DNA from 3 places in the Citrobacter sp. GW821-FHT02E08 genome. Region 2 is predicted to be linked to each of the others. Evidence: riboswitches for the same ligand, from Rfam matches in the RefSeq annotation. Region 2 holds a riboswitch; each other region holds the start of a gene.
What was found. A riboswitch is a leader RNA that binds a small molecule or an ion and turns the genes downstream of it on or off. The one in region 2 is predicted to bind thiamine pyrophosphate.

Region 1 (2,203 bases), on a different contig from region 2:
GGCCGAGAATGTTTTCAGATCGGCCTGAATTCCCGCACCGCCGCTGGGGTCCGTGCCAGCAATGGTTAAAGCATTTATCCGTTTCATGCGTATTCCTCCGCGTTCAGGTTATAGAGAGCATCAAGAAAAGCAGGAATAAAACTGCCGGGTCCCTGACTGCGATCGGTTGCTATTTGCCCCGCTTGCTTCATCCAGCTACAGGCGGAGGCGACATTGTCCAGCGTATTCCCCGGCAACGCGCAACTTGCCGCCACCACTGCGGATAAAGCACACCCCGTACCCACGACACGCGTCATCAATGGTGAGCCACCGGTGACACAGACGGTGCGTTGACCATCGGTCACGTAATCCACCTCTCCCGTCACCACCACGACACATCCGCACTGACGCGCCAGGGCAAGCGCAGCAGGTAACGCCGAGGCGGCTGTATCGGTAGTATCCACTCCGCGTCCGCCCGCAGACATTCCGGCAAGCGCAAGAATTTCAGACGCATTCCCGCGAATAGCGGCAGGTTGCAGCGCCAACAACGTCAGGCAGAAGCGACGACGGAAATCGAGTCCGCCCACGGCGACAGGGTCAAGCGTCCAGGGGGTATTGGATATGCGCGCCTGCTCCACCGCCGTGCGCATGGCTTCAGCGCGTGCCTGTGTCAGTGTTCCGACATTAATCAGAAGCGCACTCGCGATGGCAGCAAACTGGCCTGCCTCTTCAGGTTCAATCACCATGGCAGGTGAAGCGCCTAACGCCAGCAATGTGTTCGCTGTAAACGTTTGTACGACATCATTCGTCATACAGTGTGTGAGAGGAGAAAGTGTTCGAAATTGGTGCAAGGTACGAGCCGCCAGAGCGCGGCTGTGCAGGTCAGGCTGCATGTTCAGCTCCTGCCCGCGTGAAGAAGATGAGACACGAGCAGTGTCAGACTTCCCTACGCTGGCATTATCCAGATCAGGTGGTACGGGTATTTCTCAGCCTTCATTTAAGAAGGGCACCCCGAGTCGTTAGTAGTACAAATCGCTTGATTATTAACAGAGTAAGGAAAGCAGTTGGCGATTGCAAGCCCTCGCTGGCAGGCTGATATCCAGCCCTGTTTCAGGGTCAGCAAGAAAGCGAAAACGATAAATGACGCCAGTACATATCACGCCCATTTTTACCGTCAATATTTCATCCAAAAAACACCTTGTGGCATTCGTTAAAGCGTAAAGATGACGTTATTGAGCATGTTATCCATGATTAATGCTATGTATACTTTTCACATATCAATATCACTTACTCTACTTTAAACCATCTAATAGAACCATCCTATCTAAAACATTAACACTACGTATCATCAATAAAATTCAAAATAGTGAACCAGAAAAAACAAAATAAAGTATCAGAAATAAATAATAACCCAGGTTACAAACAGTTCATTCTTAGATTAAATATAATTCAACAGCCCTTCCATTTATTCTCTAATCTTCTATTGATCTGGATAACAGCAGATTTTCACCCCCCAAAACTTTAGCTATTCGTGCCATGCGTGATCTACATCAAAGTTTAACCTATCACGTTGCTGGATAGTTTATTCGCGTTACTAAAAAAGGAAATTAGTCACCACTCGGTAAGATATTGTCTGGAAGAGACAAAGGCCGTCTCAACGCTTAAAAATAACAGTAATAACACTTATGTTAATTTCTTGTGGAAATGTTTAAATGAAATTTGTTAAATCTGCAGTTTCTGTCGTTGTTTTTAGCGCCATCGCCATTTCTTCTGCTCATGCTGCCAGCGTTGGTTATATCGGTACGATAGATGGTACAAATACCTTTATCGCTGTTAAAGGGGTTGATGAGTCTGTTAAAACATACGACCTGGATCAGATTCAAAATAATACCAATCGCATTACGTCTGTTGATGCTGATTTAAATAGCACGAAAGATGCAGTCATTGTCGTAAACAAAAAAGTGGATGATGTTCAAACGCAAGCCGATTTACATACTGGCCAAATTGCCTCGAATAATCATCAAATTGGTATTTTATTCAACACCAAAGCGGATCAGAGCACTGTTGATAGTGAAGCGGCGAACCGTTTAAGTGGGGATAAGAATTTGCAAACGCAAATCACCACTAACAAAGCCGACCAGCAGCAAGTGAATCATGCGTTATTGAATCAAAATATCCACGAAGACAACCGCATTAAAGCCCTTGAAGACGCCCCTAAACCAAA
Region 2 (2,203 bases):
CTGCTGCCGGGCAGCGCATTACGCCGTTCTGAAACCCACATCGCCCGGCAAATCTTCAGCGCGCTAACCCGCGTAAATGAGGAAAATGGGGAACTGGAAGCCGATATTGCCCATCACTGGCAGCAAATTTCTCCTTTGCAATGGCGATTCTTTCTGCGACCGGGGATTCACTTTCACCACGGGCGAGAGCTGGAAATGGAAGATGTGGTGGCGTCTCTCACGCGCATCAACGCCCTTCCGCTCTACTCGCACATCACGCAGATTGTCTCTCCGACAACCTGGACGCTGGATGTCCATCTCTCACAACCCGATCGCTGGCTTCCGTGGTTGTTAGGCCAGGTTCCGGCGATGATCCTGCCGCGAGAATGGGAAACCCTGAACAATTTCTCCAGCCATCCAATAGGTACTGGCCCTTATGCCGTGATGCGCAATACGCGTAATCAGCTGAAGATCCACGCCTTTGACGATTACTTTGGCTACCGGGCACTCATTGATGAAGTGAATGTTTGGGTGTTGCCGGACATTAGCGAAGAACCGACGTGCGGCCTGATGCTCGAAGGCACTGTAGAAAGTGAAAAGGCCATTGAGAGTCGTCTTGAGGAAGGTTGTTACTATTTACTCTTTGATGCACGAACCCATCGAGGTGCCAATCAGCACGTCAGAGAGTGGGTAAGCCACGTGCTTTCCCCTACCCATTTGCTTTACCACGCCGATGAGCAGTACCAGCGCCTGTGGTTCCCCGCCTATGGATTACTGCCCCGCTGGCACCATGCCCGGCCGGGGCGCGGTGAAAAACCTGCGGGTCTGGAAACCCTGACGCTGACGTACTATCGCGAACACATTGAACATCGGGTTATCGCCCAGATCATGAGCGCCCTGCTGGCAGAACACCAGGTTCACCTGAATATTCAGGAGATCGACTACGATCAGTGGCACGCAGGCGAGATCGAGAGCGACATCTGGCTCAACAGCGCCAACTTTACGTTGCCGCTCGACTTCTCACTGTTTGCTCACTTATGCGAAGTGCCTTTGCTACAAAACTGTATCCCGCGAGACTGGAAAGAAGATGCCGCGCAGTGGCACGCAGGCGAGATGAATCTGGCAGCCTGGTGCCAACAGTTGCTCGCCAGCAAAGCGATTGTGCCGCTTATTCACCACTGGCTGATCATTCAGGGACAGCGCAGTATGCGCGGCTTGCGGATGAACACGCTCGGCTGGTTCGACTTTAAATCGGCGTGGTTTGCCCCACCGGATCCTTAACCCTTTTGATCTCTTCACGTAATCATTACAATGTGCCGTTCTCAACGGGGTGCTGCGCCATGTGCGCGGGCTGAGAAAATACCCGTCGAACCTGATCCGGATAACGCCGGCGAAGGGATTTGAGGCTCATGCTCAAGTCCTTTGCCACTCTTTTACTGAGGTGCAAAGTGTTAAAAAAATGTCTTCCCTTACTGGTGCTGTGTGCTGCACCGGTCTTCGCTAAACCGATCCTGACCGTGTACACCTACGACTCTTTCGCTGCCGACTGGGGACCCGGTCCCACCATCAAGAAAGCTTTCGAAGCCGACTGCCAGTGCGAACTGAAAATGGTGGCGCTGGAAGATGGCGTTTCGTTGCTTAATCGCCTGCGCATGGAAGGGAAGAACAGCAAAGCGGATGTGGTGCTTGGGCTGGACAACAACCTGCTCGAGGCCGCCACGCAAACCAACCTGTTTGCGAAAAGCGGCATTGCACCTGATGCCGTCAACGTACCTGGCGGTTGGCAGAACGAGACCTTTGTCCCCTTCGATTACGGTTACTTCGCGTTTGTTTATGACAAAAACAAGCTGAAAAACCCGCCTAAAAGCCTGAAGGAGCTCGTCGAAAGCGACCAGAAATGGCGCGTGATTTATCAGGATCCGCGTACCAGCACGCCGGGTCTTGGACTGATGTTGTGGATGCAGAAAGTCTATGGCGATAAAGCCCCCGAAGCCTGGCAAAAACTGGCGGCCAAAACGGTCACCGTCACCAAAGGCTGGAGCGAAGCTTATGGCCTGTTCCTGAAAGGGGAAAGCGATCTGGTGCTGAGCTACACCACCTCTCCGGCGTATCACATTATCGAAGAGAAAAAAGACCATTACGCCGCGGCAAACTTCAGCGAAGGCCACTATCTGCAGGTAGAAGTCGCCGCCCGTACCGCCGCCAGCAAACAGCCAGAACTGGC
Region 3 (2,203 bases), on a different contig from region 2:
GAAGTTTTCCTGATGATGGGACAGGCACCATTTCGCCATAATTGAACCGCCGCGCGAGACAATCCCCGTCAGGCGTTTGGCTGTCATCGGCACATAGCGCAACAGGACGCCTGCATGGATGGTGAAGTAGTCGACACCTTGTTCGGCCTGCTCCAGCAGCGTATCGCGGAAGGCTTCCCAGGTCAGATCTTCGGCGATCCCATTGACCTTCTCCAGCGCTTGGTAGATCGGCACTGTACCGATCGGCACCGGGCTGTTACGCAGGATCCACTCGCGGGTTTCGTGGATATAGCGGCCTGTTGAAAGGTCCATCACCGTATCTGCTCCCCAGCGTGTGGACCAGACCAGTTTTTCGACCTCTTCTTCGATGGAAGAGGTCACCGCAGAATTGCCGATATTGGCGTTTACTTTGACCAGGAAGTTGCGGCCGATAATCATCGGCTCAGATTCCGGATGGTTAATGTTCGCAGGAATAATCGCGCGTCCGGCGGCCACTTCATCACGGACAAACTCCGGAGTGATGTTTTCCGGCAGGCGTGCGCCAAAGCCTTCGCCTGGATGCTGGTGGCGTAACACCTCACTGCGAATGCGCTCGCGCCCCATGTTTTCACGGATAGCGATGAACTCCATCTCCGGCGTGACGATACCCTGGCGCGCATAATGCAATTGCGTGACGCATTTTCCGGCTTTGGCACGTTTCGGCGTTAACAGGCCAGTGAAACGGAGTTCATCCAGACCGTCATCGGCCAGGCGCTCTTTGGTATAGGCTGAGCTGCGATCGGTCAGTGCTTCACTGTCAGCGCGGGCATCAATCCACGGTTGACGCAGTTTTGCCAGACCCTGTTCAACATTAATCGCGATATCAGGATCGCCATACGGGCCCGAGGTGTCATACACCGGAATGGCTTCGTTTTCTTCGTATTGTGGATGGTCTTTTGTGCCGCCGGTTAACGTCGGACTAAGCTGGATTTCGCGCATTGGGATGCGGATATCCGCCTGCGAGCCGGTGATATAGATCCGTCTGGAGTTAGGAAAGGCAGTACCTTCTAGCGTATTGATGAAGTGTTGTGCTTGTTCGCGTTGCTGGCGACGGGTTAATTTTGTTGCAGACATAGCTCATTCCAAAAAAGTAAGGACGTGGCTTGTCAGACGACGGATGAAGCAAGAGAGACGATCGCCGCAATGGCGATGCAATAGCAGATTGACTCTTGTTCCCTTCGCAGGTTTTAACCTGATCAGGTTCCGCGGATCCCGAATTAACGGTCTCAGCCCGTGTTTTCACACTGGGCACTCCGACAAGAAATAACCCCCGGTAAAGGGGGCGACAAAGGTAAGTTACGCGTTAATAGCGTCGAACTCAAGCAGGACGTTTTGCCCTGGCACTGTCGTGCATCGCGTCAAAGACCAGCATGATCAGCTTGTCTTCAAGGATAAATCGGGATTCCAGCGCTTCGCCGATATCTGATAAAACCTTTTGAAATTCAAGATAGTTATCATGATCGATGGCCATTTCCAGGCTGGAGTCGTAGTAATCCATAATGCGTTGCGTATTGGCTTCCAGCAACGGCCAAATTTTCGTTGCGTTTAAAAGCTGCCCGTTACCTTCCAATTTATGGAGAATACGTTCATAAATACTGAAGTGTCCGGCGGAAAGGTAATCGACCAGACTTTGACAAAAATCATCCAGCGCTTTTTCGTTTAAGCGCATGTACGATTCTTTGCCAGGCTTAATGCCAACCAAATTGTAGTAAGCCACGAGCAGATGCTTACGTACATGTAGCCAGCGATCAACCAGTTTATTACTTCCTCTGACGTGCTCTGTCAGGTTATCCAGCTGGTTTAACATGATTGACTCCGCAAGTTTAGATTCAAAAAACTGCTCACTCAAAAATGTAAAAATAATGTAAACAACATGCCTGTGAAGCAAAGGTAGCGCAAGAGATATGGATCGTATAATTGAAAAATTAGACAGCGGCTGGTGGATTGTCAGCCATGAGCAAAAAATATGGCTACCTCGCGGAGAACTGCCGCATGGCGAAGCGGCAACGTTCGATCTTGTTGGGCAGCGCGCTCTCCAGATTGGGGAGTGGGAAAGCGAACCCGTCTGGTTGGTACAGCAGCATCGCCGCCATGATATGGGATCCGTACGGCAGGTTATCGATCAGGATGTCGGTCTGTTTCAACTGGCGGGGCGCGGCGTGCA

Region 1: it holds a riboswitch for thiamine pyrophosphate, as region 2 does, so the genes downstream of both, thiM (hydroxyethylthiazole kinase) here and thiB (thiamine ABC transporter substrate binding subunit) in region 2, are expected to answer to the same signal.
Region 3: it holds a riboswitch for thiamine pyrophosphate, as region 2 does, so the genes downstream of both, thiC (phosphomethylpyrimidine synthase ThiC) here and thiB (thiamine ABC transporter substrate binding subunit) in region 2, are expected to answer to the same signal.

What each region holds. Positions count from the first base shown of each region.
Region 1 is NZ_JBWKVL010000027.1:249-2,451, reverse strand. It holds gene thiD (bifunctional hydroxymethylpyrimidine kinase/phosphomethylpyrimidine kinase) at 1-87, opposite strand, end outside; gene thiM (hydroxyethylthiazole kinase) at 84-872, opposite strand; TPP riboswitch at 906-1,003, opposite strand; gene AC07UY_RS21320 (hypothetical protein) at 1,692-2,203, shown strand, end outside.
Region 2 is NZ_JBWKVL010000005.1:145,452-147,654, forward strand. It holds gene sgrR (HTH-type transcriptional regulator SgrR) at 1-1,260, shown strand, start outside; TPP riboswitch at 1,296-1,396, shown strand; gene thiB (thiamine ABC transporter substrate binding subunit) at 1,428-2,203, shown strand, end outside.
Region 3 is NZ_JBWKVL010000023.1:24,670-26,872, forward strand. It holds gene thiC (phosphomethylpyrimidine synthase ThiC) at 1-1,113, opposite strand, end outside; TPP riboswitch at 1,196-1,305, opposite strand; gene rsd (sigma D regulator) at 1,358-1,846, opposite strand; gene nudC (NAD(+) diphosphatase) at 1,944-2,203, shown strand, end outside.